2 regions of the Vibrio sp. R12-SG2-ISO1 genome follow, and region 1 is predicted to be linked to the other one. Evidence: predicted binding sites of a transcription regulator. Region 1 holds the regulator's gene; the other holds the start of a gene.

Region 1 (16,251 bases):
ACACATCCGGGCCAGAGCTTTCGCCGCGCTTACAGATTTTATCAATCTCATCGATAAACACGATACCGTTGTTTTCGACGTTAAAGATCGCCTGTTCTTTGAGCTCTTCTTGATTGACCAGCTTCGCGGCTTCTTCTTCGGTCAACGCTTTGAACGCATCTTTGATTTTCAGCTTACGCTTCTTCTTAGTATCACCGGCTAAGTTGGCGAACATGCCTTGAAGCTGATTGGTCATCTCCTCCATGCCAGGAGGCGCCATGATCTCGACGCCCATTTGTGGCGCAGCGACATCAATCTCAATCTCTTTATCGTCAAGTTTGCCTTCACGGAGTTTTTTGCGGAACACTTGACGAGTATTCGACGAACTCTCGTCTTGCTGCTCATTCTGGCCCCAAGCATCGCGTGCTGGCGGCAATAGCGCATCAAGAATGCGCTCCTCGGCTTGCTCCTCGGCGCGGAACTTCACTTTTTCCATCGCCTGTTGGTGCGTCATTTTGACCGCGACATCGGTCAAATCACGAATAATGGTCTCCACCTCTTTGCCCACGTAGCCCACTTCCGTGAACTTGGTGGCTTCAACTTTGATGAAGGGCGCATTGGCTAACTTGGCTAAGCGACGGGCAATTTCAGTTTTACCCACACCCGTTGGCCCGATCATCAGAATGTTCTTCGGTGTCACTTCGCTGCGCAAGCCTTCTTCTAGCTGCATACGACGCCAGCGGTTACGGAGCGCGATCGCCACAGAGCGTTTTGCGTTTTCTTGGCCAATGATGTGGCGATTCAGTTCGTGGACGATTTCGCGAGGAGTCATTTCAGACATAATTGAATTCCTTAAATGTAGTGACCACTATCTTGCTTTTTACTTCGCAGCGCTGTGCGGGATTTCTAGTTCTTCGATAGTGTGGTGATGGTTGGTGAACACACAGATATCACCAGCAATTTTGAGCGACTTTTCCGCGATGTCACGGGCGTCGAGTTCGGTGTTTTCGAGCAGCGCCGTCGCTGCCGCTTGCGCAAAGTTGCCCCCAGAACCAATCGCGATCAAATCGTTTTCTGGCTGCACCACATCACCATTACCGGTAATGATCAACGATGCCGTCTCATCAGCGACGGCCAACAAAGCTTCAAGCTTGCGCAGCGCACGGTCACTGCGCCAATCTTTGGCCAGCTCAACCGCCGCTTTGGTCAAATGACCTTGGTGCATTTGCAACTTACTTTCAAAACGTTCGAACAAGGTAAACGCGTCGGCAGTACCACCGGCAAACCCCGCAAGTACCTTGTTGTTGTACAAACGGCGAACTTTACGTGCGTTGCCTTTCATCACGGTGTTACCCAGTGATACTTGTCCATCACCAGCAATGACGACTTTGTTGTTACGACGTACGGATACAATGGTAGTCACGGTGGGGCCTCATACTTTATTCATTTGGATGTTAGTCTTTATATGAGGCTGTGAAAAACAGAATTCAAGGGCAGAAAAGACATCGCCCCGACAAGAAGGCGAGGCGATGTTTTGACTTTGAACGCATTAGACGTGGGCGTTTATTGTGCTTCTTTCCAAATCGCACAAGGCTCGATCTTGGCGCGCTGTAACTTGTGCTTGTCACGCTCTGCGTCACGCTTAAATTTGTATGGGCCAAGCACCACACGATACCAACTGCTGTCTTCTTTTTTGCGAATTTTGCTGTTGATGCCTTGGAAAGCAATATCCAACTTACGCGCTTCAGCTTGCTGCGCGGTTTTGTACGCGCCGCACTGCATGATGTAGGGAATCTCAGACACCACCAGCTCTTTGGCTTTCACTTCCACTTCACGACTCGGCAACGACTCGACATAATCCCACTTCTCTTCTGGCGGAGGAGGGAGAGTTTGGCTGCTTTTCGCTTTGGGTTTCGGGGTAGGCTTCGCGGGTTGAACCACCGGCGCAGGCGGCTCAGGATCGCTACTGAGTAGATACAACCCATAACCGAACGCCGAGACCAATGCGATGGCCAACAAACCACTGCGCCACGGTTTCTTGCGGCGCGGGGCGGCTTTTTTAGTCGGCTTACGGCTACTGCCGCGCTTTACGTAATCTCTATTCGCCACAACTGATTATCAAACCATTCAATACAACTGCTCGCTATGTTAAAGCAGATTTGTGTGTGAGGACAGACCGGAATTGGAAGCGGCTCAGCAAAACTGGCCGCAAAGTGGCGCGACCAGCGCGCCCGGCGGCTCAATGACCGTTCAAGTCGTCTAGAGGACGCGCGGCGGCGCGGCGCTATCTCGAATCACCAGTTCGGTTTCGAGCAGTCGAGAACCGGCACGCACGTCGTGGCCACGGAGGATCTCAAGCATCATCAGCATCGCCTGACGCCCGATTTCATAACGCGGCTGAGAAATCGTAGTGAGTGGTGGATCGCAGTATTGCGCAAACTGAATGTCATCAAAACCAACGACCGATAGATCTTGTGGCACGCGAAGTCCGAGCTTTTTCGCTTCCTGAATCGCGCCAATCGCCATCATATCATTGTGACAAAAAACCGCTGTCGGCGGCTCAGATAAGGCCAACAACTGACGAATCGCCTTCGCACCATCTTCAAATGTGAAGTTGCCTTCTGCGCAATAGTGTTCGTTCATCGTTAGGCCTGCGCGGCGCAACGCTTGTTGATAACCCTGGTGACGGAACTGACACAGTAGAGCACTCTCAGGCCCTGAAATCTGCGCGACACGGCGATGGCCCATCTGAGTCAGGTAGTTGACCGCTTCAAATGCGGAAGTGAGGTTATCAATATGCACGGTGGGCAACTCTAACTCAGGCGCAAACTCGCAGGCCATGACCATCGGCGGCAGATTCTTTTGTTCTGCCTTGCTAACATCAAACGGTAAATCCGTACCGAGCAGCAGCATGCCATCGGCCTGCTTAGTGAATACCAAGTTCACAAAAGAGCTTTCACGCTTTCTTTGTTGGCCGCTGTCCCCAAGCAATACGATGTAACCGTGCTCCATAGCCGCATCTTCAATGCCACGAATGATTTCGGTGTAATAGGGATCGCATATGTCTGGGATGATCGCGATGATGGTCTTTGATTCGTTTCTACGCAGATTGCGCGCCAGCGAGTTGGGTGAGTAGCCAGCTTCAAGCACCGCCTCTTCGACGCGTTTTCTCGTCGCAGAAGAGACTTTCTCGGGATTCATCAACGCCCGTGATACCGTCGCCGTCGACACTCCCGCAAGCTGGGCAACATCCTTCATTGTCGCCATAAGTTATTAACCCTCTTAATTAAAGATGTAGCGCTTTAGCCACCTAAACCTTGTTGCCTTGATCATAGCGTCTGGTGTGGTGATGACGGGGTCAATCCTGCACCGCTTATGATGATGGTAGGCTGATGCCCACTCTTATTGGCAGCGAAACGCAATCGTTTGGCTCTTGCCAAGGTTCGCTTCGCCTATCCCTTTCCAAACAACTAGTTTATTCATTTCGAAACAGAAAGTTACGGGATATTTAACAAAACCCGAACTATAAAAGAGAGCCAGATCACAAATAAATGAAAAAGAACGAAATCAGCTCACAGCGCCTATCGTCCCTGCCCTTATTTAAACTAATCGGCGTGTTAGCTCAAGTCTTGAGGCTCGATATCGACCGACCAACGGACCTTTTTCGCGCTCGGCAGCAACTCGATAGCCGGCTTAGCACTGGCCAGCAGCTTTTGCATTAATGAGCGCTGCTCGGTTTGCAGCAGTAATTGCCAACGGAACTTACCCGCACGTTTGGCAAGCGGGGCGGGTGTCGGGCCCAGCACCATGCAGCCGGAATCAAACAGAGGGTGGGATTCTAAAGTAAAGCGGACTTGGCGTAGGAACTCTTCCACCAGCTCAGATTGGTTCGCCTCCGCACGAAACAGCGTTAAAAACGAATACGGGGGCAACGCCGCCAGTTTTCGCTCTGCTAAGGCCACCTCGGCGAAGTCCCGATAACTCTTTTTCAACAGTGCTTGCAATAGGCTGTGCTCTGGGTGGTGGGTTTGCAACAACACTTCACCGGGTTTACTGGCACGCCCCGCTCGGCCTGCCACCTGAATGAATAGCTGGGCTAAACGCTCAGAGGCTCGAAAGTCGCTGCTGTAGAGTGAGCCATCGACATCCAACAGCGCCACCAGCGTCACATCCGGGAAATGGTGCCCTTTGGCGAGCATTTGCGTGCCGATCAGAATCTGATATTCACCGCGTCGAATGGCGCTTAACGCCTCTTCTAGGCTGCCTTTGCGCCGCGTGCTGTCGCGGTCAATACGAATGGTTTTCTGCTCTGGAAAGAGCGTATGCAGTTGTTTCTCTAGCTGCTCGGTTCCCACCCCAACAGTGACCAGTTGAGTGGAACCACACCCTTGGCACTGGTGGATCGTCGGCTGCTGAGAGCCACAGTGGTGACAGCGAATTTCGCTGCTGTGCTGATGGTAGGTGTAGTAGGCGTCGCAGCGCTTGCATTCTGCGATCCAGCCACATTCGTGACACATCAGAGCCGGGGAAAAGCCGCGTCGATTTAAAAACAGCATCACCTGATTGCCTGCGTTGAGGTGCTTGCGCATTTGAGCGATCAGTGGCGCAGAGAGGCCCCCCTCTAAATAGAGCCCTTTGACGTCAATCACTTGATTGGTGGTGGGCACCGCACTGCCTGCTCGGCGAGACAAATGCAGATGATGATATTTGCCAGACAGCGCATTGTGCAGCGTTTCTAACGCGGGCGTTGCTGAACCAAGAACAATCGGGATCTGCTCTTTGTTGGCGCGCATGACCGCCACATCGCGCGCATGGTAGCGCAAGCTATCTTGCTGCTTGTAAGAGCTATCGTGCTCTTCATCGACAATAATAATGCCCAGATCAGCAAAAGGCGTCAGCAATGCAGATCGCGTCCCAATCACAATGCCGGCCACTTTATCGCGCGCGCACAACCAGGCATTGAGGCGCTCGGTGTCATTCAATCCAGAATGTACTACCTCAATCGGCACGTTAAAACGCTTTCGAAAGCGATTGATGGTTTGCGGCGTCAGGCCGATTTCCGGCACCAACACCAAAGCCTGCTGACTCCGTTCGAGGACTGGCTTAATCATGTTGAGGTACACCTCGGTTTTACCTGACCCGGTCACCCCTTCGAGCAAAAAGCAGCCAAAACCGCTGAAACTGTTGACCGTCGCGATGGCGATCGCTTGTTCTTCATTCAGCTTTGGTTTCTCGACATCGGCTTCAATGTCAGCACCCCACTTAGCAAAATGAGGCTTGCGCTCAATCGACTCAATCCAACCTTTGTCTGTCAACGCGCGCAGCACGCTAGTGCTGACCTCTTCATCAATAAAACGTTGGTGTGACGTCGGGCCGTGTTGCAGCATCTGCATCACTTTGGCTTGCTTAACCGCTCGGCCAAACCCATGCATCAATTGATCGCGTCCGGTTGGCGTCAGTTGCCATTCCACCACGGCGGTAAAATCGGCCGGCTTTCCCTTCCGCAGGGCGCTGGGCATCGCATTGGCTAAGGTGTCGCCAAGTGGATATTGGTAAAAGTGACTGCACCAGTGCAACAAGGTATATAACGAGTCGGGCCAAACGGGTTGACTGTCGAGCACCTGCTTAATCGGCTTGATTTTGTCCATCGGCAGCGATGACTGCTGCACCAAGGCTGTCACGATACCGACTAAGGTTTGACGGCCAAAAGGCACAGACACGCGCCCACCAATCACTGGAAAAAGGTGTCCAGGGATTTGATAGTCAAACTGTTTATCTAGTGGTACGGGTAACGCGACTCGGGCGATGGTGGGTCTCATTCAGTCTTTCACTGCAGGTCGATGACGCGTTTAGTCTAAGGGAAAAGGCAGAGTGAGAAAAGCCAGCGCATCTCAGTGTCTGTATGAGGAGACGCGGGTAACGCCACTTCGCGATAACATCCATGCGTCTCCCTCTCCTGAAGCGGCTAAAAAAGTAGCGATTTCTACCCCAAATCGGTTGATCCTAGGCGTACTATTCATTACTATATCGCGCCTTAGAGATATGGCTGCTCTGGCAGCGGTGTCCTAAATCCATTTTACATTAACTACGTGTGGTGTCCGGCTCTGAATCGGATAGCGACACGGCCTATATTGAGGTTACCCCATGAAAGCTGGAATCCACCCAGAATACAAAGCAGTAGCAGCAACTTGTTCTTGTGGCAACACATTTGAGTTCAAATCTACTCTAGACAAAGAATCAATCCACCTAGACGTATGTGACAAATGTCACCCATTCTACACTGGTAAGCAACGTATCGTTGATACAGGCGGCCGTGTAGATCGCTTTAACAAGCGTTTCGGTGCTCTATCAAGCGGCAAGAAGTAATTCCTTCTCGCGGATAGGAAAAAGGACGCTGCGGCGTCCTTTTTTGTTGCCAGAGATTTAGAGCAATTAACCTATTCACAGTAAAACCCGCAGTCATATCTCTTTCTATCTGGTCTAATCTCCAGTCATTTCCCACATATTACCCTACTCGCTCGCATTCTGACCTAGGCAGCTTGACTCAGTTCCTCTAAAATGATTAACCCCCTTTGTGCTGAATCATTTTAACGAGTACCTATTTCTATGCCTGATGACCACCGTCAAGACCTGACCCCTGAAGAACAATTTCGCCAAAAAGCTCTCGACTACCATGCCTTTCCAAAACCAGGCAAGATCTCTGTCGAGCTGACCACCCAAGCAGAAACCGCGCAAGATCTCGCACTCGCCTACAGCCCAGGCGTGGCCGAGCCTGTACGAGAGATCGCTCAAAACCCCGATAATGTCTATAAGTACACTGCAAAAGGCAATATGGTGGCAGTGATCTCCAACGGCACAGCGATTCTTGGCCTAGGTAACCTTGGCCCACTAGCATCAAAGCCCGTGATGGAAGGTAAAGCCCTGCTGTTTAAACGCTTTGCAGGTTTGGACTCCATCGACATCGAAGTCAAACACCGCACCATCGATGAGTTTGTCGACACGGTCGCCAACATCGCGGATACCTTTGGCGGCATCAACTTAGAAGACATCAAAGCGCCAGACTGCTTTGAAATCGAAAAACAATTAATTGAGCGCTGTGATGTGCCAGTCTTCCATGATGACCAACACGGTACCGCCATTGTGACAGCTGCTGGCATGCTCAACGCTATTGAGCTACAGGGTAAAAAACTGGAAGACGCCGTGATTGTCTGTCTGGGCGCCGGTGCGGCAGCCATCGCTTGTATGGAGCTGCTGATCAAGTGCGGCGCGATGCGCGAGAAAATTTACATGCTGGATCGCAAAGGTGTGATCCACACTCGACGTGATGATCTCAACGAATACAAACAACTGTTTGCCAACAACACCGACAAACGTACGCTGCAAGATGTCATCGAAGGCGCCGATCTGTTCCTTGGCGTTTCTGGTCCTAACCTGTTATCGCCAGATGATCTTAAATTGATGGCCGACAAACCCATCGTGTTTGCCTGCTCTAACCCAGATCCTGAGATCAAACCTGAGCTCGCTCATGATGTACGCAATGACCTCATTATGGGTACAGGTCGCAGTGACTACCCGAACCAAGTCAACAACGTACTTTGCTTCCCGTTTATTTTCCGTGGCGCACTGGATGTACGTGCTAGCGAGATCAACGATGAGATGAAGCTCGCTGCCGTAGCAGCGATCCGTCAACTGGCGAAGGAAGAGGTCCCTGCCAATGTTCTGACCGCCGCGGGTGTGGATTCACTCTCGTTTGGCCCAGACTACATTATTCCAAAACCGATGGACCCAAGACTACTCCCCCGCGTCGCCAAAGCGGTCGCGTTAGCCGCGGTAGAATCCGGGGTGGCACGCATTGAGCTGCCTGACCATTACATGGATATCGAGTAATCTCGACGCCCACTGCCAGCCACGGACTTTGTCTCTGGCTGAGCAAAAACAACAAAGCCGCTGACGATGTCAGCGGCTTTGGCATTCAAATTCGGTGCAAAACAGGGCGAGCGTTAGTCGTCAAACGCCTCAAACTCAATCCCCATCTCCGTCATCAGCTTTTTCACTTCAGCGGGAATATCGTCTGGACGGTCTTTACGCAAATCTTCATCCGTCGGTAATGGTTGACCTGTGTAAGCGTGCAAGAACGCTTCACACAACAACTCACTGTTGGTGGCATGACGCAGGTTGTTGATCTGGCGGCGCGTACGCTCGTCTGTTAATACCTTAAGGACTTTAAGTGGGATGGAGACCGTGATTTTTTTCACTTGCTCACTTTTCTTACCGTGTTCTGCGTATGGGCTAATGTATTCGCCATTCCAGTCTGCCATTGCGCACCTTTATATTTGCGTATGAGTGTTTAAACCACAATTTTAACGGTATTTATGGCTACAAGCAAAGACATATAGACGTCTAGAAGTGTTGACGTCTTAAAAAATGAGAAGTAAAGTGGTTGGCGATAGGAGTGGAATCGGCCCAAACTGTGAGTGTGTCGCAGCATTACACCACATTGGGTGCCGGATACACCTGATAAGCAACAGGTATATCGCATTCCCTAAAACAAGTCACTACTGTTCGCAAGGAAAACGCTATGAGCACGCGCAAACCCGCCACCATCGCGGTACGTACTGGTATCGAGTCAGACACCCAACATCACGCTGTCGTTCCCCCTATTTATCTCTCGACCAATTATGGCTTTCCGGCGTTTGGTGAAGTGCCGAAATACGATTACACGCGTTCTGGTAACCCGAACCGTGGCCTGCTTGAAACGGCGCTGTATGAGTTAGAAGGTGGAGAAGGCGCTGTAGTGACCAATTGTGGCACCTCAGCGCTCAACCTTTGGGTCTCTGCGTTTGTCGGTCCAGACGATTTGATCATCGCGCCACACGATTGCTACGGTGGCACCTATCGACTCTTCAATACCCGCGCGCAAAAGGGCGACTTCAACGTGTTGTTTGTCGACCAATCCGATGACGCAGCCTTGACCGCCGCCATCAACCAGAAACCCAAGCTTATCCTGTTGGAAACGCCATCAAATCCTTTGGTACGTGTGGTGGATATCGAGAAAGTCTGCCAGCAAGCGAAACAAGTTGGCGCGCTGGTCGCGGTTGACAATACCTTCTTAACCCCGATTTTCCAGAAGCCACTCGAACTGGGTGCCGATTTCGTTATTCACTCAACCACCAAATACATCAACGGTCACTCCGATGTGATTGGCGGCGTGGTGATCACCAAAACCAAAGCGCACGCTGAAGAACTGGCTTGGTGGGGCAACTGCATTGGGGCCACCGGCACGCCGTTTGATAGCTACATGACGCTGCGTGGCATCCGCACGTTGGGCGCACGAATGAAGGTGCACGAACAAAGCTCGGCAAACATTCTCGACTTTCTGAAAACAGAGTCACTGGTCGGCCGCATCTATCACCCAAGCTTGCCGGATCACCCTGGCCATGACATCGCCAAGAAACAACAATCCGGCTTTGGTTCTATGCTCAGCTTCGAGTTCGCTGGCAGCTTTGAAGAACTGAAACAGTTTGTCGGTGAGTTGAAACTCTTCTCGCTTGCAGAATCGCTAGGCGGCGTAGAAAGCCTCATTTGTCACCCAGCGTCAATGACCCACCGTGCGATGGGTGAAGCGGCGCTGGCCGAGGCGGGTGTCTCTCAGCAACTGCTGCGTCTGTCTGTCGGTCTTGAAGATGCCGATGACCTGATTGACGATCTCAAACAAGCCTTTAACTGTGTGAAGGAGTCCGCGTAATGACGACATCGCGTCAACTGCATAAATTTGGTGGTAGCAGCTTAGCGGATCCGGAGTGCTACCGCCGGGTAGTCACCATACTCAAAGAATACTCAGGCAGCGATGATCTGATCGTTGTCTCAGCGGCCGGTAAAACCACCAATCATTTGATTGAATTTACCGAAGCGCTCTATAAAGATGGCCGTCTTGCCCATGAAGCGTTGCAGTCGGTACGACAATTCCAAACAGGGCTTATCGAAGCCTTGATTGACAGTGACGACGAACAAGCGCACATGCTGGCGACGCTCAAAGACGAGTTCACCACCCTCGGTGAATTAAGCGCCCCGTTAAGCGAGGTGGAGCGAGCTGCGGTACTTGGCCACGGTGAAATGTGGTCCTCAAGACTGCTCGCCGCGCTATTGAATCAAGCGAGTTTACCAGCCATCGCGCAAGACTCTCGCACTTTCTTACGGGCAGAAACCGGCACGCAACCTGAAGTGGATCGTGGTCAGTCCTACCCACTACTGAAGGAAATTTTGGCGCAACACTCACAGCGTCGTCTGGTGTTTACCGGCTTTATGGCGCAAAACCAAGCAGGCCAAACCGTGCTGCTTGGCCGAAACGGATCCGATTACTCTGCCACCGTGATTGGCGCGCTCGCAGAGGTCAGTCGCGTCACGATTTGGAGTGACGTTGCTGGCGTATACAGCGCAGACCCTCGCCTTGTCAGTGATGCTTGTCTTCTGCCCCTATTGCGACTGGATGAAGCAAGTGAACTGGCACGCCTTGCCGCCCCCGTGCTGCATAGCCGTACCTTGCAGCCTGTCGCTCAAAGTACGATGGACTTACACTTGCGCTGCAGTTACGACCCTGAATCTGGCTCTAGCCGCATTGAGCGCGTCCTCGCCTCTGGGCGTGGTGCCAAGATCATCTCCTCACTCAATGACGTGTTGTTGATTCAGTTAAACTTCGCCTCTGGCCATGATTTCAATCGCATGGAAAAAGAAGTGCTGAGCAGTTTGAAACGCGCCCAACTTGAACCTTTAACTTATGAAGTCCAAGCGGATAAGCACTCATTACGCCTTGCTTATACCTCGGAAATTGCAGGGGGCGCTTTAGGCTTCTTACAAGATTCCGCCATCGCAGCAGAAATTAAACTCAAAGAGGGCTACGCCCTTGTTGCTGCGGTGGGCGCTGGTGTCACCAACAACGCCAACCACTGTTACGGCTTTTACCAGAAGCTCAAGTCATCGCCTGTCGAGTTCATCTCTGAGTCTCGTTCCGGTCTCAGTTTGGTGGCTGTCTTACGCCGCACCGAAACCGAACCACTCGTTAAGGCGATTCACAACCAACTTTTCCAAGCACAAAAACGAGTCGGCATCGCCCTATGCGGCAAAGGCAACATTGGCTCCAGTTGGTTAACCCTGTTTGCAGAACAAAAAGCAGAGCTAGAAAAGCGTCGTGGAATGAGTTTTGAGCTCGTGGCGGTGATCGACAGCCAAACCTATTGGTTTAATGACCAAGGCATCGATCCTAGCGCGGTCAGTGAGCATTTCGATGAAGAGTCTATCCCTTATCAGCAAGGCGAGTGGATCCAGCGCCTCGGTGCGATTCAGGGCTATGACGATGTGGTCGTACTCGACGTGACGGCGAGTAAAGAGTTAGCTGAGCGTTACCTCGATATAGCCGAGCAAGGCATGCATCTTATCTCTGCCAATAAGGTTGCCGGCTCTGCCTCAAGTGCTTACTACCACCAAGTCCAAGATGCGTTTGCCAAAATAAACCGCCATTGGCTCTACAATGCCACCGTTGGAGCAGGCTTGCCGATCAACCACACTGTGCGCGATTTGCGTGAAAGTGGCGATGTCATCTATGCGGTCTCAGGGATTTTCTCTGGCACCCTCTCTTGGTTGTTCCAACAATATGATGGCAGCGTACCGTTTGCCGAGTTAGTCGATTTAGCGTGGCAGCAAGGCTTAACCGAGCCAGACCCTAGGCAGGATCTCGATGGCTCTGACGTAATGCGCAAGCTGGTCATCTTAGCCAGAGAAGCCGGTCTCGAGATTGAACCTGAATCGGTCAAAGTCGAGAGCTTAGTGCCCGATGAACTGGCCGATCTCTCACTGGATGACTTTCTCGATAACAGCCAACAGCTCAGCGAACAGCTAGCAGAAAGGCTCGAGAAAGCGCAACGTGAAGACAAAGTGCTGCGCTACGTCGCCAGACTGGAAAAGAACGGTAAAGCTCGAGTAGGTGTCGAAGCACTCAGCAAAGAGCACGCCTTGGCCAACCTGTTACCATGCGACAACATCTTTGCGATTGAGAGCAAATGGTATAAGGACAACCCACTGGTCATTCGCGGACCGGGGGCGGGTCGGGAAGTGACCTCAGGCGCGATTCAATCAGACCTTAACTTGTTGTCCAGTTTTCTCTAGTTTCACAGGTTGCTTCGGCAACCTGTTTTCTTATTCGGGCGTCGTTCTGCGCGCACTTCAAATTCTCTCATTATGAACTTGAAAAAAATTCATGGTGGGAGTGTTGACATTAAAACGTATTCAATACATTCTGTGGACATATAGACGTCTAAACGTCGATTTAATCAAATTGAATGTTGGGGCTACAGTTACCTACGGATAGGGTCGCCACACGGAGAGAGTAAGATGGGATACACACACGCGAGTCATATTGACGCTTTAAACCAAAATATTGCCGAGCTATCGAACAACATCAATGTGTCATTCGAGTTCTTTCCTCCGAGCAGCGAAAAAATGGAAGAGACGCTGTGGAACTCGGTTCATCGTCTCAAAACCCTTAAGCCTAAGTTTGTCTCTGTTACCTACGGCGCCAACTCCGGCGAGCGCGATCGCACTCACTCCATCATTAAAGAGATCAAAGCCGAGACCGGCCTAATTGCGGCACCTCATCTCACTTGTATCGATGCCAGCCGTGACGAGCTCATTCAGATTGCTGACGATTACTGGAACAATGGTATTGAAAGCATCGTCGCACTGCGCGGTGATATTCCTCCTGGTGGTGGCAAACCGGATATGTACGCCTCCGATCTCGTGGAACTGCTTAAATCACGTCACGACTTTGATATCTCTGTTGCAGCCTTTCCCGAGGTACACCCTGAAGCAAAAAGTGCGCAGTCGGATCTGCTGAACCTCAAGCGTAAAGTCGATGCAGGCGCAAACCGCGCCATTACTCAGTTCTTTTTTGATGTAGAGAGCTACCTACGCTTTCGTGATCGCAGTGTTGCGGCTGGCATTGATGTCGAAATTGTTCCGGGCATCCTTCCTGTTTCCAACTTTAAACAAGCTTCACGTTTTGCCGCGCAGAATAACGTCAAAGTCCCTGGCTGGATGGCGAAACAATTTGAAGGGCTGGATGACGACCCAACCACTCGCCAACTGGTAGGTGCGAGTCAAGCCATCGACATGGTGCGTATCCTAAGTCGTGAAGGCGTGAAAGATTTCCACTTCTACACTCTTAACCGCGCCGAAATGACCTACGCACTTTGCCACACTTTGGGCGTGCGCCCTCAGGTCTAATCTGACAGACATCAAAGCAAAAGGGTTGGCGTAGTGCCAACCCTTTTTAGTCTACAGAAACGGTGATTACTCAACGTCTTCCATCTTACCTAGCAAGCTGCGGATGCGCTCTTGCCATGCTGTGTGTTCTTGTTGCATCTGCTGATTTTGCGCGACCAACTCTTCACGGCTTGTACGCAGTTCGTTCGCTTCGTTTGCTAGCTTCTGCTTTTCTTCTTTAAGCTCTTCCACTTCCATTTGAAGCAGAGTGATAGTATCAACCGCGGTTTGGATTTTTGCTTCTAGTTTTTCTAGTACTTCAAAAGACATCGTTGCCTACCTTTTTAATCATTCTCTGGATGGTTGGGTCATACGACATGACAAACCCATTTACCTTCCATTCTACTCAGCCACGCCGCTTTAAACACGCCCTATATTTGCAAATCTGCGTCATTCGATTAAAAAAACAACGCAATTTGACTCAGAGTTTACAAGACCAGACGAATGAATAGTTCCGTCCGTTTTCCTGCCCCTGGTTTGATCCAGTTCAAGCCAGTTGAACCAAAAAGGCAAACGTTTCCCTAGTGATGTGCTAAAATCGCGGCGATTTAATTTTGTTCAGTTTTTCCTACCAGTTGGAGTCATCATGAAACGCGATTTAGCAATGGCATTCTCAAGAGTTACCGAAGGCGCAGCCCTAGCGGGTTATAAATGGCTTGGCCGTGGCGATAAGAACGCCGCCGACGGTGCCGCTGTCGAAGTGATGCGTACCCTGCTTAATAAGACAGAAATCGAAGGTGAGATTGTCATTGGTGAAGGCGAGATCGATGATGCGCCTATGCTGTATATCGGTGAAAAAGTAGGGACAGGTGGTGATTGTGTCGATATCGCGGTTGACCCAATTGAAGGGACCCGCATGACAGCCATGGGCCAGTCCAATGCACTGGCTGTTCTGGCCGCGGGTGAAAAAGGCAGCTTCTTAAAAGCCCCAGATATGTACATGGAAAAACTGGTTGTGGGGCCAGGTGCAAAAGGCTGTATTGACCTCAATAAACCACTCAAAGAAAACCTTATTAACGTCGCTGAAGCGCTCAACAAGCCGCTCGATCGACTTGTGGTGATCACCTTAGCAAAACCGCGTCACGATAAGGTGATTGCTGAGATGCAAGCAATGGGGGTACGCGTTTTTGCCGTGCCTGATGGTGACGTGGCCGCCTCCATTCTTACCTGCCTGCCTGACAGTGAAGTCGACATGATGTACTGCATTGGCGGCGCACCAGAAGGTGTAGTGTCTGCCGCTGTGATCCGTGCACTCGATGGTGATATGCATGGCCGTTTGCTACCAAGGCATGAAGTTAAAGGTGATAGCGAAGAAAACCGCATCTATGGCGCTGCTGAGCTAAAACGTTGCGAAGAAATGGGCGTGACAGCCAATGTTGTGCTGACTATGGAAGAGATGGCTCGCAGCGATAACGTTGTCTTTTCTGCCACTGGCATCACCAAAGGTGACCTGCTTGAGGGCATTACGCGCCAAGGTAACATCGCCACCACAGAAACCTTACTGATCCGTGGACGCTGCCGCACCATTCGTCGCATTAAATCGACACACTACCTAGAACGCAAAGATCCTGAAGTACGAGACATTATTCTTTAATCTCGCCAGCCCTCTCTTCGAACTCTTCGAAGCCAGCCAACGTGCTGGCTTTTTCTTGTCTGTATAAAACCGTCGAGCAGACGAACCCAGCACTTTCAGGAGCGTTAAACGTAAAAAAGCCCAGTCTTTCGACTGGGCTTTCTAATAAGTGGCGGAGTGGACGGGACTCGAACCCGCGACCCCCGGCGTGACAGGCCGGTATTCTAACCAACTGAACTACCACTCCGCAGTGGTCTATTTAAAGTCTTATCTCAATCGTGCTTTAAACAGATAATGTTCAAAGCCTGGCGATGTCCTACTCTCACATGGGGAAGCCCCACACTACCATCGGCGCTAATTCGTTTCACTTCTGAGTTCGGCATGGAATCAGGTGGGTCCAAATCGCTATGGTCGCCAAGCAAATTCTTTAATTCGGAAAGCTGTTTTCAGTTCTTACACATTCAATGTTCTTTCATTGAGTCCATCAAAACCCTTTGGGTGTTGTATGGTTAAGCCTCACGGGCAATTAGTACAGGTTAGCTCAACGCCTCACAGCGCTTACACACCCTGCCTATCAACGTTCTAGTCTCGAACAACCCTTAAGGATACTTAAAGTATCAGGGAAGACTCATCTCAGGGCTCGCTTCCCGCTTAGATGCTTTCAGCGGTTATCGATTCCGAACTTAGCTACCGGGCAATGCGATTGGCATCACAACCCGAACACCAGAGGTTCGTCCACTCCGGTCCTCTCGTACTAGGAGCAGCCCCCTTCAATCTTCCAACGCCCACGGCAGATAGGGACCGAACTGTCTCACGACGTTCTAAACCCAGCTCGCGTACCACTTTAAATGGCGAACAGCCATACCCTTGGGACCGACTTCAGCCCCAGGATGTGATGAGCCGACATCGAGGTGCCAAACACCGCCGTCGATATGAACTCTTGGGCGGTATCAGCCTGTTATCCCCGGAGTACCTTTTATCCGTTGAGCGATGGCCCTTCCATTCAGAACCACCGGATCACTATGACCTGCTTTCGCACCTGCTCGAATTGTCATTCTCGCAGTCAAGCGGGCTTATGCCATTGCACTAACCTCACGATGTCCAACCGTGATTAGCCCACCTTCGTGCTCCTCCGTTACTCTTTGGGAGGAGACCGCCCCAGTCAAACTACCCACCAGGCACTGTCCTCACCCCGGATAACGGGGCTAAGTTAGAACATCAAACATACAAGGGTGGTATTTCAAGGTCGGCTCCACAGATACTGGCGTACCTGCTTCAAAGCCTCCCACCTATCCTACACATGTAGGCTCAATGTTCAGTGCCAAGCTGTAGTAAAGGTTCACGGGGTCTTTCCGTCTAGCCGCGGGTACACTGCATCTTCACAG
Region 2 (16,251 bases), on a different contig from region 1:
CGGAGTGGACGAACCTCTGGTGTTCGGGTTGTGATGCCAATCGCATTGCCCGGTAGCTAAGTTCGGAATCGATAACCGCTGAAAGCATCTAAGCGGGAAGCGAGCCCTGAGATGAGTCTTCCCTGGCACTTTAAGTGCCCTTAAGGGTTGTTCGAGACTAGAACGTTGATAGGCAGGGTGTGTAAGCGCTGTGAGGCGTTGAGCTAACCTGTACTAATTGCCCGTGAGGCTTAACCATACAACACCCAAAGGGTTTTGATGGACTCAATGAAAGAACATTGAATGTGTAAAAGAGACGAGTGACTAGTTCCTAGTCGCTAGAAACGATAAACGCAGCTTTCCGAATTATTAAGTTCTAGGAACTAGGGTCTAGGCACTAGGAACTAGCTTCTAGGAACTTAAACAAAATTTGCTTGGCGACCATAGCGATTTGGACCCACCTGATTCCATGCCGAACTCAGAAGTGAAACGAATTAGCGCCGATGGTAGTGTGGGGCTTCCCCATGTGAGAGTAGGACATCGCCAGGCTTTGAACATTATCTATTTGAAGCTCGATTGAGATAAGACTTTAAATAGACCACTGCGGAGTGGTAGTTCAGTTGGTTAGAATACCGGCCTGTCACGCCGGGGGTCGCGGGTTCGAGTCCCGTCCACTCCGCCACTTATTAGAAAGCCTAGTCGAAAGACTGGGCTTTTTTACGTTTAATGCTCCTGAAAGTGTTGTGCATTTTCTCGCGGGCCGGAATGCCAGACCACGGAATGCCGGACCATCTACTCTCCCCTGCTCAGCCAGCAACTCGTATCCAGCTGTACTACTACAGGTAGAAAAGTAGGCTTCTTCGCATCAAAGCAATACAAATTGCCATCAACTCAGCGTTTTCAGCAGAGTCGAAGTCTCTAGTTTGTATGGGTCAGCTCCCGCTTTCTGAATGTCACCTTTGTACAGACAGTATAGATGTGAGAAGCCCTGCTATAGGCAGGGCTTCTCAACAAATGGTTGCGGTCACTGGGCAACAACCACTTGGTTTCGTCCACCATTTTTGGCTTCATAGAGGGCAACATCGGCATTGGAGAGTAGGTCATCCATCGAGTCACTGCGCTTGAGTTCTGCGACGCCAAAGCTCATGGTGCAATCAAGATGAACGCTACTTACGATAGGGTTCAGCGCCACCTTTTGCCTCAATAGTTCTGCTTGTTGAATCGCTTCTTCCGCTGTGTGCTTGGGTAACAGCAGCATAAACTCATCACCGCCAAAACGTATTGCCAATACCGAATCTGGTAGGGTACGCTGCATAAGCTTGGCGACTTTCTCAATGGTTTTGTCTCCCACCAGATGCCCTAGCTCATCGTTAATCCGTTTGAAGTTATCGATGTCAGTCATGATCACGCTAAGGGGCAGATGCTCCTCTTTCGATTGATGAACTAGAGAAGGCAGTAACGAGTCCATCGCTCGTCGGTTATAGAGTCCTGTCAGTGGATCCTTTTGTGACAACTGATGGATGGAGTCGAGCAATCTTGCATTGATGAGCCATAGCATGCTCAGGCTAATGGCAACCATTAATATGATGCAGAATAGGTAGGTCAGGGCATGAATCAGTCCAGAGCTCATATAACTGCTAATCGTAGGCCCGAGCGCGGTATAGACGAGGCGAAACACCATAAAACTGCCATAGCTGACAAATGGGATCACCATCATGAGAAGTGGAAACTTGGCATCGTCCTTCTCGCCCTTAAGCAGTGCCCAAGCTGCGAAAAAACAGGAGGCGCTGAGGTAGGCGCTTAAGATAAGAATACGGGCATTGATGGATGGCGTTACATAGGTAAAGAAAACAAACAGTAGACCTGCTAGCAGCAATGCTCCCTCTAACCATCGCACTCCTTTACTGTGATAGGCGCGAATCGCGCAGATGCCTTTTACGGTAAAAAGAAAACCCAGCATGATGAGAGTATTGGCGAGCACTATGGTCAGCCACTCTGGCGCGGTTCCTCGAAAACCTAAAAACAGCGGCCCTAAGCCAATCATAAAGATGCCAGCGGCCAGTCGGTTTAGGCCTTGAACTTGTTTCTGCGAGGCTTGATAAAAGAACAAGCCTGAAGAATAGATAAAGGAGAAGACGATAACCGTGAAGTTAAGTGTGCGAATGTCTAAAGAGAGGTTTTCCATAACGTAGCCAAAGATGGGGGCGCCTATCGAAGAGTTATAGTAGACATTTTGCTTGGCGATAGCTGCAATCGGATGTCATTTATCCGATACAGGTAGAAAAATGCCAGCGTATTTTGCTGGCATCTATGCACATTGCTGCGGGCACTAGGCCTGTTTCTCTGCCCTTTTGGCTTTCTCTACCATTGGGGTAATGGTAGAGCCTTGCACTAAGATGGAAAACACCACCACAGAGTAAGTCATAACAAGGATGATCTCTTTAACATCAATCAGCTTATCTTGAATGACCCAAATGCCAGAGGGAATGGAGAGTGCCATGGCCAGCGCTAATCCACCTCTTAGGCCACCCCAGGTAAGGATTTTGACTGACCAAGGGTTGTAGGTTCGATAGCGCTTAAACCCTACGTAAGAGAAAAACACGCTCAGATAACGCGAAAGCAAGACCAAAGGAACGGCGACCGCCATCATGATCCAGTCTTCTTGATGGAATTCAAACAGCAACATCGACATACCGATCAAAAGGAACAAGACGCCGTTAAGGAATTCATCGATCAGCTCCCAGAAATGGTCGAGGTGATCTTCACTCTCTTTTGAAAAGCCGATAAAGCGCGTCCAGTTACCGATCATGATTCCTGAGACCACCATTGCTAACGGGCCCGACACATGCAAAACCTCGGCAAAGGCGTAACCTGCGGTGGGAATGCCGATGGTCAGCAGTAGTTCCATAGAGTGATCGTCGGTCGCGCTGATCAGGTAGTGGAACAACAGCCCTAGGGCAAAGCCATACACAATGCCACCCATCGCTTCTTGTGCGAACAGCAAGGTGACGCTGCCTAGTGTCGGCGTGTCGTGACCAAAAGCGATGGTGTAAAGAGTGACGAAAATGACCAAGCCAAAGCCGTCGTTAAAAAGGGACTCTCCCTCAATTTGGGTTGAGATACGTTTGGGGGCTTTGAGCTTTTTGACGATCGCTAACACGGCAATCGGGTCCGTCGGAGAGATCAGTGCCCCGAAGAGTAAGCAGTACACCAGATCAAACGGAATGTTCAGCCATTGGCAAAAAGCATAAAGACCAAATCCGATGAAGAACGTCGAAAACAGCGTGGCGCCCAAGGCTAAGACAGTGATCTCCCATTTTTGATCTTTAAGGTTGGGCAGTTTGATGCCCAATCCGCCAGCGAAGAGGAGAAAGCCGAGAATCCCCTTCAACAAAAAATCTTCGAAGTTGATGCTGGCGACCGTCTTTGACGCAATTTCTGTCAGTTGGAACCAATCGTTTTGGCCTGCAACCAAAATGAGTAACGACAGCACCATTGAGCCCGCAGTGATGGCGATGGTGGTCTGCATTTTACCTATCTTGCTGTTTACAAAGGCAATCAGCATTGCCGCAGCCGATAAAAAGCAGAGTGTGTAGTAGACTGACATGAGCGTTCCAGTATGTAACAAATTATGAACAAGAATTTTGTTACTGACTTGTTCAAATAGCAAATGATTTTTACCCGTGGTGTGAGACGTATTTTTACCGTTTAGACGTCTAGACTCCTTTTTGATCTGTGATAGGATGGGGAAATAACGAAAGGAATGAGGCAGTACTGTGGGAAGTAATGTAAGGCAGCAAATCGAAGCGCAATTGCAACAACGGATACTTTTGATCGATGGTGGCATGGGCACCATGATCCAAGGTTACAAGCTCGAAGAGCAAGACTATCGTGGTACGCGTTTCGCCGATTGGCATTGTGATTTAAAAGGGAACAACGATCTGTTGGTGTTGACTCAGCCTGCATTGATCAAAGAGATCCACAGCGCCTATTTAGAAGCCGGTGCGGATATTCTCGAAACCAATACCTTTAATGCCACCACGATTGCGATGGCCGACTACGACATGCAGAGTTTAAGCGAAGAGATTAACTTCGCAGCGGCCCAACTTGCACGTGAGGCGGCCGATGAATGGACGGCAAAAACGCCGGACAAACCTCGCTATGTCGCGGGCGTGTTGGGCCCAACCAACCGCACCTGTTCCATCTCTCCTGATGTGAACGACCCAGGTTATCGCAATGTCAGCTTTGATCAGTTGGTCGAGGCGTACTCTGAGTCAACGCGCGCCCTAATCAAAGGCGGCAGCGATCTGATTCTTATCGAAACCATTTTTGACACCCTCAACGCCAAAGCGTGTGCGTTTGCCGTTGACAGCGTATTTGAAGAGCTCGGCATTAGCCTGCCTGTGATGATCTCAGGGACGATTACCGATGCCTCTGGACGTACGCTCTCTGGCCAGACTACCGAAGCTTTTTACAACTCACTGCGTCACGTTAGACCGTTGTCGTTTGGCTTGAACTGTGCACTTGGCCCTGATGAATTGCGTCCCTACGTCGATGAACTCTCGCGTATTTCAGAGTCTTTTGTCTCGGCGCACCCAAACGCCGGTTTGCCGAATGCGTTTGGTGAGTATGACTTGTCGCCACAAGAGATGGCGCAACATGTTGAGGAGTGGGCGAAAAGCGGCTTTCTTAACTTAATTGGTGGCTGTTGTGGTACCACACCAGAGCATATTCGTGAAATGGCTCGTGTGGTCGATGGTGTAACACCGCGCGCGCTGCCAGAGCTCCCCGTCGCGTGCCGTTTGTCAGGGTTAGAGCCGCTCACTATTGAGAAAGAGACGCTATTTATTAACGTCGGCGAGCGAACTAACGTCACGGGCTCGGCACGATTCAAGCGTCTTATTAAAGAAGAGCAGTATGATGAAGCGCTAGAAGTGGCACGTCAGCAAGTGGAAAACGGCGCGCAAATCATCGATATCAATATGGACGAGGGCATGCTTGATGCGCAGGCTTGCATGGTGCGCTTCCTTAACTTGTGCGCCTCTGAGCCTGAAATCTCCCGCGTGCCGATTATGGTTGACTCGTCGAAGTGGGAGGTGATTGAAGCGGGTCTGAAATGCATCCAAGGCAAAGGCATCGTTAACTCGATCTCGCTCAAAGAAGGCAAAGAGAAATTCATTGAGCAGGCCAAGCTGATCCGACGCTACGGCGCCGCTGTGATTGTGATGGCGTTTGATGAAGTGGGTCAGGCGGAGACGCGTGAACGCAAACTCCAAATCTGTACGAACGCGTATCGTATTTTGGTTGACGAAGTGGGCTTCCCGCCGGAAGACATCATTTTTGACCCGAATATCTTCGCGGTGGCCACCGGTATTGAAGAGCACAACAACTACGCTGTTGATTTCATTGAAGCCGTGGCAGACATCAAACGCGATCTGCCGTATGCGATGATTTCAGGTGGCGTGTCCAACGTATCGTTCTCGTTTCGCGGTAATAACTATGTACGCGAAGCGATTCATGCGGTGTTCCTCTACCACTGTTTCAAGAACGGCATGGACATGGGCATCGTCAACGCCGGGCAGTTAGAAATCTACGACAACGTCCCAGACAAGCTGCGTGAAGCGGTAGAGGATGTGGTGCTTAACCGCCGCTCTGATGCCACCGAGCGCTTATTGGATATTGCCGGCGAATACGCCGAAAAAGGGGTCGGCAAAGAAGAGGATGCCTCAGCACTGGAATGGCGCACATGGCCTGTTGAAAAGCGTTTAGAACATGCGCTAGTGAAAGGCATCACCGAGTTTATTGTCGATGATACGGAAGAGGCGCGAGTCAATGCGAGCAAGCCTCTTGAGGTCATCGAAGGGCCACTGATGGATGGCATGAACGTGGTTGGAGACCTGTTTGGTGAAGGGAAAATGTTCCTTCCTCAAGTGGTGAAATCCGCGCGTGTGATGAAGCAAGCTGTGGCTCACCTAGAGCCGTACATTAATGCAGAGAAACAAGCCGGCTCGACCAACGGTAAGATTCTGCTGGCGACCGTAAAAGGCGATGTTCACGACATAGGTAAAAACATCGTTGGTGTGGTGCTGCAGTGTAATAACTACGAAATTATCGACTTAGGTGTGATGGTGCCGTGCGAGCAAATCCTAAAAGTCGCAAAAGAAGAGAAGGTAGACATCATTGGTTTGTCTGGCCTGATCACCCCATCGTTGGACGAAATGGTGCATGTCGCCAAAGAAATGGAGCGCCTCAACTTCGATTTGCCACTCTTGATTGGCGGCGCGACCACATCGAAAGCGCATACCGCAGTGAAAATTGAGCAAAATTACTCACAACCTGTGGTGTATGTGAATAATGCCTCACGAGCGGTCGGGGTCTGTTCCTCGCTGTTGTCTGAGACGTTAAAGCCAGCGTTTGTTGAAAAGCTGCAAGCGGACTATGACGTGGTGCGCGATCAACATAACCGTAAGAAACCCCGCACTAAGCCGGTAAGCTTAGAGCAAGCGCAAAGCAATAAAGTGGCAATTGATTGGCAAAGCTATACGCCCCCGGTTCCTGCGAAACCCGGCGTGCATGTGTTTGATGATTTTGATATTGCAACGCTGCGCCAATACATCGATTGGACGCCATTCTTTATGACGTGGTCCTTGGTCGGTAAATACCCGGCAATCTTCGACCATGAAGAGGTCGGTGAAGAGGCGAAACGCTTGTTCGAAGATGCCAACGCTCTGTTGGATCGCGTTGAAAAAGAGGGCTTGATGCAAGCCCGCGGCATGTGTGCTTTGTTCCCTGCGGCCAGCGTTGGCGATGACATTGAAGTGTACACCGATGAGTCGCGTACCGAGGTGGCTAAAGTGTTGCACAACTTACGTCAACAGACGGAAAAACCTAAAGGTTACAACTACTGTTTGTCGGATTACATCGCACCGAAATCATCCGGTAAGGCCGATTGGATTGGCGCGTTTGCGGTGACAGGTGGCATCAATGAGCGTGAGTTGGCTGATGAATACAAAGCGCAAGGGGATGATTACAACGCCATTATGATTCAGGCGGTGGCAGACCGTTTGGCCGAAGCCTTCGCAGAATACTTGCATGAGCGGGTACGCAAAGAGATTTGGGGCTACGCGGCCGATGAGAACTTATCCAACGAGGAGTTGATTCGCGAGAAATACCAAGGCATTCGTCCTGCACCGGGCTATCCTGCGTGTCCTGAGCACACAGAGAAGGGCGCAATTTGGGAGCTGATGGACGTTGAAAACACCATAGGCATGACGCTGACGTCGAGCTATGCGATGTTCCCTGGCGCTTCTGTCTCAGGTTGGTACTTCTCTCACCCTGACTCGCGCTACTTTGCCGTTGCTCAAATCCAGCAAGATCAGGTGGAGAGCTATGCACAGCGCAAAGGTTGGGACATGTTGGAAGCGGAGAAGTGGCTTGGTCCCAATATCAATGGGTAGTCTACTCTCTTAGCGCTTGCGCTGAGTGTCACTAACAAAAAGCGCGGCCCTTGGGTCGCGCTTTGTCTTTTTGAAATATCTGTTGAATATCTGGTGGCGGCTGAGTTAAACAAACAGCGTCGCTAAGCCTAAAAAGACCGACAGACCGATGACGTCGGTGACAGTAGTGAGCGCCATGCCGCCTGCCAATGCAGGGTCGATGTTCATTTTTTTCAGCAGCACAGGAATCATCACGCCAGCAACACCGGCAACAAACAGGTTGGTGAGCATGGCGGCAGAGATAATGCCTCCAAGCATCCAGTCGCCTTTCCAAGCAATTACGATCCCGCCGATGATCAATGCCCACAAAATGCCGTTAAGCAGACCGATGGCGGCTTCTTTCATTAATAGTTCTCGTTTGTTGGCATCACCGATATGGCCCAATGCCAAGCCACGGATGACGAGCGCGACCGTCTGGTTGCCTGCTACGCCGCCCATCGAAGGCACTATGGTCATCAAGACGGCAATCGCGGCCATCTGCTCGAGTGTGGCTTCAAACATGTTCGAGACCGAGGCCGCTGCGAGCGCCGCCAACACATTGGCCCCAAGCCAAATGCTGCGTTTTCGGGCTGATTTGACCACGGGCGCAAAGGTATCTTCGTCGTCATCCATACCGGCCATACTCATCATGGAGTGCTCGGCATCTTCTCGGATGACATCGACCACATCATCGATGGTAATACGCCCAACCAGATGTTTGTTCTCATCGATAACCGGCGCTGAGACCCAATTACGGCGCTCAAACAAGCTGGCGACGTCGGAGTCACTCATGGTCACTTCGATAGCCTCATCCGCATCTTCCATCACTTCGGCAACTTTGATGTCGGGCTGAGTCGTAATGAGCGTGGTAATGGGCAGTTCACCAATAAGGTGGTTCTCTTCATCAATGACATACAAGGCATCGGTCGCTTCAGGCAGCTCGCCTTTCATGCGCAGATAACGCAGCACGACATCCACATCGACATCACCACGAATGGTGATGACGTCGGTATTCATTAGACCACCGGCTGAGTCCTCTGGGTAAGAGAGCGCGGTTTCAATGCGCAGACGCTCTGTCGAATCCATTTGTGACAGAACTTCTCTAGAGAGATCATCCGGTAGGCTTCGCAGTACGTAAGCGACATCGTCGGTGTCCATCCCTTCGGTGGCTTCGGCGAGCTTTTCTGGTGCCATTTTGGACACCAAGTCGTCTTTGACGTCTTCGTTGAGCTCGTCGAGGATTTCACCGTAATCTTCTGGATCGGTGAGTTGCCAAAGGACTTCACGGCTTTTACGAGGTGAGGCTTCTAGGAGATGGGCGATATCTTCGGGTTCCATGTCCTGCAATTGGCGACGGACATGGACGAAGCGGCCGTTTTCGAGCGCTTCAGATACTTCTTGCAGGGCTTGGTGAGCTTGATCGAATTCAATTTGCTCGGCCATGGATTCCCCCTGACTCTAATGGTTCACAATGGATTGAATAGTAACTTAAATCTTACGTTAAGTAACCTCATGATACGACTTTGCCGAGGAGAAAAGTGCGCCCATGTGATGAATGGAAGGCGAGTGGCGTTCTGAGGGGGAAACTAAAAGGTGGCGTGTGCCAGTGAGGGCCGAATCGGCGCTATTCCTCTTCGTCGAACTTGTCTTCAATCAGCGAGCAGACCGCTTCTAAGGCGGGTGAGGCATCGCTGCCTTCTGCGCTGATCGTCACGTGTTCACCTTGAGCGGACTCAAGCATCAGTAGACCCATCACACTGTCTGCGGTGGCTTCTTTGCCTTCAGGATTTTGGATGGTGAGCACGGCATCAAAGGATTGAGCAAGCTCGACCAATTTGACAGCAGCACGAGCATGAAGGCCAAGTCGATTTTGAATGAGGACGGTTCTGCTCTCTTGCTGCATACGGCTATTCCTTATGATGTTTCTCTAAAGAGGTATGACGAATTTGGACCTGATGGCCCAACTGGGCAAAGTACTCGCCAATCTGCTGAGTGAGGTAGACCGAGCGATGTTTCCCGCCGGTGCAACCTATGGCTACGGTGAGGTAGCTGCGATTATTTTTTTCAAGCAGTGGCAACCACTGCTCAATAAATCCTTGGATTTGTCGTTTTAACTCCAGCACCTCTTGATGCTGCTCTAAAAACGATTTGATTGGCGTATCGAGGCCAGTCAACGGCCGCAGCGACGGATCCCAATGTGGGTTAGGTAAAAAGCGCACATCGAATACGTAGTCGGCATCAGAAGGCAGGCCATATTTAAAACCAAACGACTGAAACACCATCACCAAATCTTTGCGTTCACGGCCTTCCACGCGCATGCGCACGGTTTCGCTCAGCTCATGCAATGACTGGCTGCTGCTGTCGATGATCAAGTCGGCTTGCTCTTTGAGCGGGGCGAGGAGGCATTTCTCTTTTTCGATCGCTTGCTCAAGGGAGGTGTTGTGCTGGGTTAATGTCAGCGGGTGAATGCGGCGCGTTTCACTGTAGCGTTTGAGTAACGTTTCTTTGTTGGCATCGAGAAACAACACGCTGGCATCCGACGATTGCTTAAGTTTGGTCAGGATGTCTTCCAGTAGTGTCGGCTCTGAGGGTAGGTTGCGGATATCAATACTGACCGCCACGCTCTGTTTGCTGGTTTGCACGGTCTGGATAAACACATCCAACAGATCCACCGGTAGATTGTCGACGCAATAGTATCCGAGGTCTTCTAAGACACGCAGTGCCACGCTTTTCCCGGCACCCGATTGACCGCTGACCACAATTAAGCGCATTACTGATTTACCATGATGTCGTAAAGTTCTTGATCAGACTGAGCTTTGCGCAGCTGTTTGAGGACCTGTTTGTCGTTGAGGCGTTCTGCCATACTCGAGAGGGTTTTCAAGTGCTCTTTGCACTGCTCGTCAGGGACCAGAAGCGCAAACATCAGATCGACAGGGCGATTGTCGATGGAATCAAATTCGACCGGCGATTCGCATTGCAGTAGAACGGCAATCGCTTTGTCGCTCGATTGCATACGAGCATGGGGAATGGCAATTCCATTTCCTATGCCAGTACTGCCCATTTTTTCGCGGCTGAGCATACATTCGAATAATTCAGTGGAACTTTGGCCTGTTTTATCAGCCACAATTTCACTGATCATTTCTAGGGCTCGTTTTTTGCTGGTGCACTGAACTGCACTTTTCGTGCAGTCCAGTGTAAGGATTTCGCGTAGTTGCATGGTTATGGACTTAGTGGGTATTTAGCTTTTCTTTGTGCTTGTTCAATTGACGCACGAGTTTATCGACCAACGAATCGATCGCCGCGTACATGTTTTCTTCGTCTGAAGAGGCGTGAATGTCGCCTTGGTTTACGTGAAGGGTAGCTTCAGCGATCTGACGCACTTTTTCAACTCGAAGTACCACATGGACGTTGTTGATGTGATCGAAGAACCGCTCTAGCTTTTGAAACTTTTCGTTTACGTAGTCTTGCATTGCATCGGTGAGCTCGACGTGATGACCGGTAATATTAATTTGCATAGACTTTCCTTCTCGGTTGTTGGCCTTATAGCAGGCGTTTACGCTGACTCGACGGGGCGATCCCTAGAGATTCACGGTACTTAGCTATTGTCCGCCTTGCGACCTGAATTCCTTGGTCAGCGAGTAGTGCTGCAATCTTACTGTCACTAAGAGGTTTAGCGCTGTTTTCGGCAGCGACCAGCTTCTTAATAAGTGCTCGGATTGCAGTGGATGAGCACTCTCCGCCATTGTCGGTACTGACATGGCTAGAGAAGAAATATTTCAACTCAAAAATGCCACGAGGGGTGTGCATATACTTTTGTGTCGTAACCCGTGAGATGGTGGACTCGTGCATATCAACCGCTAATGCGACGTCGTTCAATACCATCGGCTTCATGGCTTCTTCGCCATACTCAAAGAAATCGTGTTGATGTTCAACAATACATTTTGCAACTTTGAGTAGCGTCTCATTTCTACTTTCTAAGCTTTTGATCAGCCATTTCGCCTCTTGCAAATTGGTGCGAATGTACTGGCTATCGGCACTATTGCCTTTACCGAGCGCCGCGTACTGTTGGTTGACTTTCAAGCGTGGCACAGAGTCGGGGTTGATGGTCACCACCCATTTGCCATGATCTTTGTACACCGACACATCCGGGATAACGTACTCGGCGTGATCTTCAGCGATCCGGCTGCCAGGGCGAGGATCCAACTGTTGAATCAGTGTTAAGGTCTCTTTGAGCTCGGCTTCTTTGAGCTTAGTCTCTTTAATGATCAGTTTGTAGTCGCGGTTACCTAATTGATCAATATGATCGGTCAGCACCTTTTTCGCTTCCGCAAGCCAGGGGGTCTCTTCAGGGAAGGTCGCCAGTTGCAGCAGCAAGCAATCTTGCAAGTTCACAGAGCCGACGCCGAGTGGGTCAAATTGCTGGATGCGTTTACGCACCGCTTCAATCTCTTCGATTTCGATCTCTTCATTGTCGAAGCTGTCGAGAATATCTTGCGGTGAAACGGTAAGGTAGCCGTAGTCATCAATGGCATCAATGAGCGCGAGTGCTATGGTGCGATCAGTGTCGCTAAACGGGGTCAGATCCAGTTGCCACACCAAGTAATCTTGGAGAGATTGGGTGGTTTCACCCTGATAAACCGGCATGTCATCATCAACGGCTAACCCGGTGCTGCCGGTGTTGGCGCTGTAGACATCATCCCATGTAGTATCGATTTCAAGCTCATTACTGATCTCCGACTTTTCAATCATTTCGGAGCTGTCTTGGGTCTCGATCTCGGAAAATTCAGGTTCTGCAGAATCCGAGTCTGACGCCTCATTGCGACTCTCTTTTTCCTCAGTACGGTTTTTTTCTTCAACGTTTACCTCGTCATTGGTCTCTTCCACTTCGAGTAGTGGGTTGGAGTCCAATGCTTCCTGAATTTCTTGTTGAAGATCCAAGGTCGACAACTGCAATAAGCGAATCGCTTGTTGCAATTGTGGCGTCATGGCTAACTGCTGTCCTAGCTTGAGTTGTAATGAGGGTTTCATTCAGTAATGCTTGCCTTAATGCTGGAGAACTTTCTTGTTCATCCTATTATTATCTCTGTTACTTACTGTAATCATAGACGGAATTGTTCACCAAGATAAACTTGTTTCACCTGCTCGTTGTTCAACACTTCGCTCGGTGTGCCCTCTGCAATCAGATGGCCTTGGCTAACGATGTAAGCCTTTTCACACACATCCAATGTTTCACGAACGTTGTGGTCAGTGATCAAGACACCGAGACCTCTATCCCTGAGGTGTTCAATGATTTTCTTGATGTCGATAACGGAAATGGGGTCGACCCCAGCAAAGGGTTCATCCAACAAAATGAACTGTGGATTGGCCGCTAATGCTCGCGCGATTTCAACTCGGCGACGTTCTCCCCCTGATAATGCCATACCCGCACTGTGTCGAATGTGCTGAATGTGGAATTCTTCAAGTAAATCTTCTAGGCGGTCTTGGCGCTGCTCACGGGTCAACTCTTCACGTGTTTCGAGTACCGCCATGATGTTGTCCTCGACCGACAACTTACGAAAAATCGACGCTTCTTGAGGCAAGTAACCAATGCCCATGCGAGAGCGGCTGTGCATCGGCAAAATACTGATGTCGTTGCCATCAATGCTGATGGAGCCTTCGTCACGAGCCACTAACCCCACGATCATGTAGAAGGAGGTGGTTTTACCCGCGCCGTTCGGGCCGAGCAACCCGACGATTTGGCCCGATTCGACTTGCAGGCTGACGTCTGTCACGACGGTTCGATTGCCGTAGGTTTTCGCTAAGTTTTGCGCTTTTAATATCGCCATAATTTTTTGTGTCGCTATGGTTTCGTATCGCTGTAGTTACGTACCGACATAGTTACGTATCGATATAGCTACGTTTCGCTTTAGTGATGTTTTCGCGAGTGATCGCGACGTTTTAGCTCGTTACTCTTGTACCGCTTGTGGCTGTAGAACCGTCGACACGCGATCGCCTTTCTCTTTGCCGTCTGCAATCAACTTCTGTGAAGAAATTTTATAGCGAATTTGGTTGCCGCGAATCACGCTGTCGTCTTGAGATAGCATCGCTTGGTCAATCATCGTCAGCTGATCATCGACCATCTTGTAATAGAGTTCTTTCGCTTCACCGTAAAGGGTTTTGCCATCGTCGGTCAACTGGGAAAAGGTCGCCAAATTCCCATACCCTTCAATTTCTTGAATGGAACCATCAGCAGGATCTCGAGTCACTACCACTTTATCGGCGTTGATATTGATGCTGCCTTGCTTGAGCTTCACATCGCCGAGGAAAGTGACTTGGTTACTCTGCATGTCCAGCTGTTGGCTGTCAGAGTCAATGTATACGGGCTGATCTCGGTCGGTTGAGAGGGCCATGGCGTTGCTTGTCAGTAACAAGCAGGAAATCAGACTAAGGTGTGAGAGTTTCATATCTACCTTGTACGTGTTTGTAGAGGGTTGCGTTGTTATCTGCAAAGTTGCCTTTCATGGCTTGCCCTACTGTTTCAAACTGTGGGCCGACTAAAGTGACTTGGTTGTCAGCCCAAAAATCTCGGTTGTCCAATTGAATACTCATGGTGTCAGTGGACAGAGTGTCAAAGCCAGAATCTGGCAATAAGTTGGTGGTCAGAACGTCTTCATACAGAGTCAAAACATGATCTTTGGTGAGGACACCACGTTTTGCGGTGATTTCCCACTCTTGCACTGTGCCGTCTCGATAGACTTTTAGCACAGGGCTTTGAAAAACGGTATCGCCGCTTTGCGCGAAGTGATCCAAATGAGCAGACGTGATCACATAGCTGCGAATCCCTTGTTCATTGTATGAGGTATTTTCTAAGCCTTGACCACTGAACATGGGCAGTTCTGTGTCCGGATCAACTTGAATATCATAACTTTGCTGCTTGTTGATCAGAGTGTAAGCACTGATGGCGACAACAAGTAGCAAGAGTAGATAGCCAATACGGGTTAGTGTCATATACTCAAACCTTTGTGAGTATCCAGTTCATCTCGTGCTTGAAGGATCAGGTCGCACACCTCACGCACGGCGCCATGTCCGCCACGAATAGCCGTGACATAATTGGCGCGCTGAGCCAACAATGGGTGACCATCCGCCACGCACACTTTGAGCGCGACTTTATCCATAACTGGCCAATCAATCAAATCATCACCAATGTAGCCAGTATGCTCAGGTGCAATGTTGAGCTTGTCGCAAATGTCTTGGTATGCCTTAAGTTTGTCATCTTGGCCCTGATAGATTAGCGTAATTCCCAGCGCTTTCATGCGATTTTCGACAATCGCAGAGCGGCGCCCAGTAATAATGGCAATCTCAATGCCTGCATTCATCAAGGACTTGACGCCATAGCCATCGCGAGTGTGAAAGGTTTTGAGTTCTTCGCCCTGATTACCCATGTAAATCAGGCCGTCAGAAAACACCCCATCGACATCGCAAATAAGCAGTTTAATCTGTTTGGCAATCGCAAACAGATTCGGTTCCACGGGTTGGTAAAGAGTGTCAATCATCGCAGACATTACATCACTCCCGCTTTCAATAAATCGTGCATATTCAGTGCGCCCACGACGCGTTGTTCTTGACATAAAATCAGGCCATTGATGCTTTTGTTTTGCATCAAAGCCAGACCTTCTGCGGCCAGAATGTCCGGGCTGGCCGTCGTTGGGTGCGTCGTCATGACATCACCGATTAACGCGGTGTGGATATCAATACGTTTATCGAGAATACGACGTAAATCACCATCGGTGAAAATACCGACCAGTTTTTGCGCTTCATCGACCACGGCCGTCATGCCCAGCCCTTTCTCGCTGATGACCAAGAGTGCATCGCGAATCACTGTAGTTGGCGTCACCAAAGGCAGTTGTTCACCGGTGTGCATGATGTCTGACAGCTTCAGCAGTAGCTTACGGCCTAAAGCGCCGCCTGGGTGGGAGAGCGCAAAATCTTCGGCGGTAAAGCCGCGTGCTTGGAGCATGGCAACCGCCAGTGCATCACCCATCACCAGCGTTGCCGTGGTGCTTGAGGTAGGCGCCAGGCCTAGTGGGCAGGCTTCTTTTGGCACCGTGATTTGCAAATGCAAATCAGACAGCTTAGCCATGTTGGATTCTGGCTTGCCGGTCATGCTGATGATTTTGATATTTAGGCGCTTAAGCACAGGGAAAAGGCCCAAGATTTCTGAAGATTCGCCGGAATTTGAAATAGCCAGCACGATATCATTGGGATCAATCATGCCGAGATCGCCATGCGCGGCTTCGCCTGGGTGGACGAAAAACGCCGATGTGCCTGTGCTCGCCAGCGTGGCGGCAATTTTATTGCCAATATGGCCAGATTTGCCAATCCCCATTACGACCACTTTGCCATCACGGTTGTTCAAAATGAGATCGCACGCCTTGGCAAAATCGTCATTGAAGTATTGGTCGAGTTGCTTGAGTGCATCAATTTCAGTGTTCAGCACCTCGAGCGCGGCGCTGCGGTAGTCGTACATACAAAACTCCAAAAGGTTAAGCGGCCATGTTCATCACGAGATAGGTTTGGTAGGCGATAAAGCAGAAAAACAGCACGCCACCTTCCAATCGATTGATGCTGCGTGATTTACCCAGCGCCATCGCGACCAATAAGAGTGATACGCCGAGCATGACCCAAAAATCACGTCCCATCGCATACTCGCTGAGCATGGATGGGTTAAGAATGCCAGGGATGCCCATGACAGCAAGAATATTGAATACGTTTGAGCCGATGATGTTACCGACCGCCATGTCATCTTCCCCTTTCATGA

The links. Region 1 encodes MetJ, which represses methionine synthesis genes. Its sites were predicted from a motif close to TTAGACNTNTANANGTCTAA; they were not measured.
Region 2: the regulator MetJ is predicted to act here: its motif matches at 3,688-3,707, upstream of metH (methionine synthase).

Annotation. Positions count from the first base shown of each region.
Region 1 covers NZ_JCBDGO010000010.1:192,824-209,074, forward strand. Annotated here, with positions in the region: gene hslU (ATP-dependent protease ATPase subunit HslU) at 1-820, opposite strand, end outside; gene hslV (ATP-dependent protease subunit HslV) at 860-1,402, opposite strand; gene AC6R10_RS10050 (SPOR domain-containing protein) at 1,543-2,088, opposite strand; gene cytR (DNA-binding transcriptional regulator CytR) at 2,239-3,246, opposite strand; gene priA (primosomal protein N') at 3,597-5,798, opposite strand; gene rpmE (50S ribosomal protein L31) at 6,124-6,345, shown strand; gene AC6R10_RS10070 (malic enzyme-like NAD(P)-binding protein) at 6,586-7,866, shown strand; gene metJ (met regulon transcriptional regulator MetJ) at 7,980-8,297, opposite strand; gene AC6R10_RS10080 (O-succinylhomoserine (thiol)-lyase) at 8,558-9,724, shown strand; gene AC6R10_RS10085 (bifunctional aspartate kinase/homoserine dehydrogenase II) at 9,724-12,138, shown strand; gene metF (methylenetetrahydrofolate reductase) at 12,364-13,254, shown strand; gene zapB (cell division protein ZapB) at 13,321-13,563, opposite strand; gene glpX (class II fructose-bisphosphatase) at 13,880-14,887, shown strand; tRNA gene AC6R10_RS10105 (tRNA-Asp) at 15,037-15,113, opposite strand; rRNA gene rrf (5S ribosomal RNA) at 15,170-15,285, opposite strand; partial or broken rRNA gene AC6R10_RS10115 (23S ribosomal RNA) at 15,372-16,251, opposite strand, start outside.
Region 2 covers NZ_JCBDGO010000015.1:266,184-282,434, reverse strand. Annotated here, with positions in the region: partial or broken rRNA gene AC6R10_RS11820 (23S ribosomal RNA) at 1-238, shown strand, start outside; rRNA gene rrf (5S ribosomal RNA) at 413-528, shown strand; tRNA gene AC6R10_RS11810 (tRNA-Asp) at 585-661, shown strand; gene AC6R10_RS11805 (GGDEF domain-containing protein) at 1,004-2,164, opposite strand; gene AC6R10_RS11800 (cation:proton antiporter) at 2,309-3,586, opposite strand; gene metH (methionine synthase) at 3,756-7,436, shown strand; gene mgtE (magnesium transporter) at 7,542-8,897, opposite strand; gene AC6R10_RS11785 (HPr family phosphocarrier protein) at 9,079-9,357, opposite strand; gene rapZ (RNase adapter RapZ) at 9,362-10,225, opposite strand; gene ptsN (PTS IIA-like nitrogen regulatory protein PtsN) at 10,225-10,671, opposite strand; gene hpf (ribosome hibernation promoting factor) at 10,682-10,969, opposite strand; gene AC6R10_RS11765 (RNA polymerase factor sigma-54) at 10,995-12,482, opposite strand; gene lptB (LPS export ABC transporter ATP-binding protein) at 12,554-13,279, opposite strand; gene lptA (lipopolysaccharide transport periplasmic protein LptA) at 13,400-13,897, opposite strand; gene lptC (LPS export ABC transporter periplasmic protein LptC) at 13,878-14,441, opposite strand; gene kdsC (3-deoxy-manno-octulosonate-8-phosphatase KdsC) at 14,438-14,995, opposite strand; gene AC6R10_RS11740 (KpsF/GutQ family sugar-phosphate isomerase) at 14,995-15,960, opposite strand; gene AC6R10_RS11735 (calcium/sodium antiporter) at 15,977-16,251, opposite strand, start outside.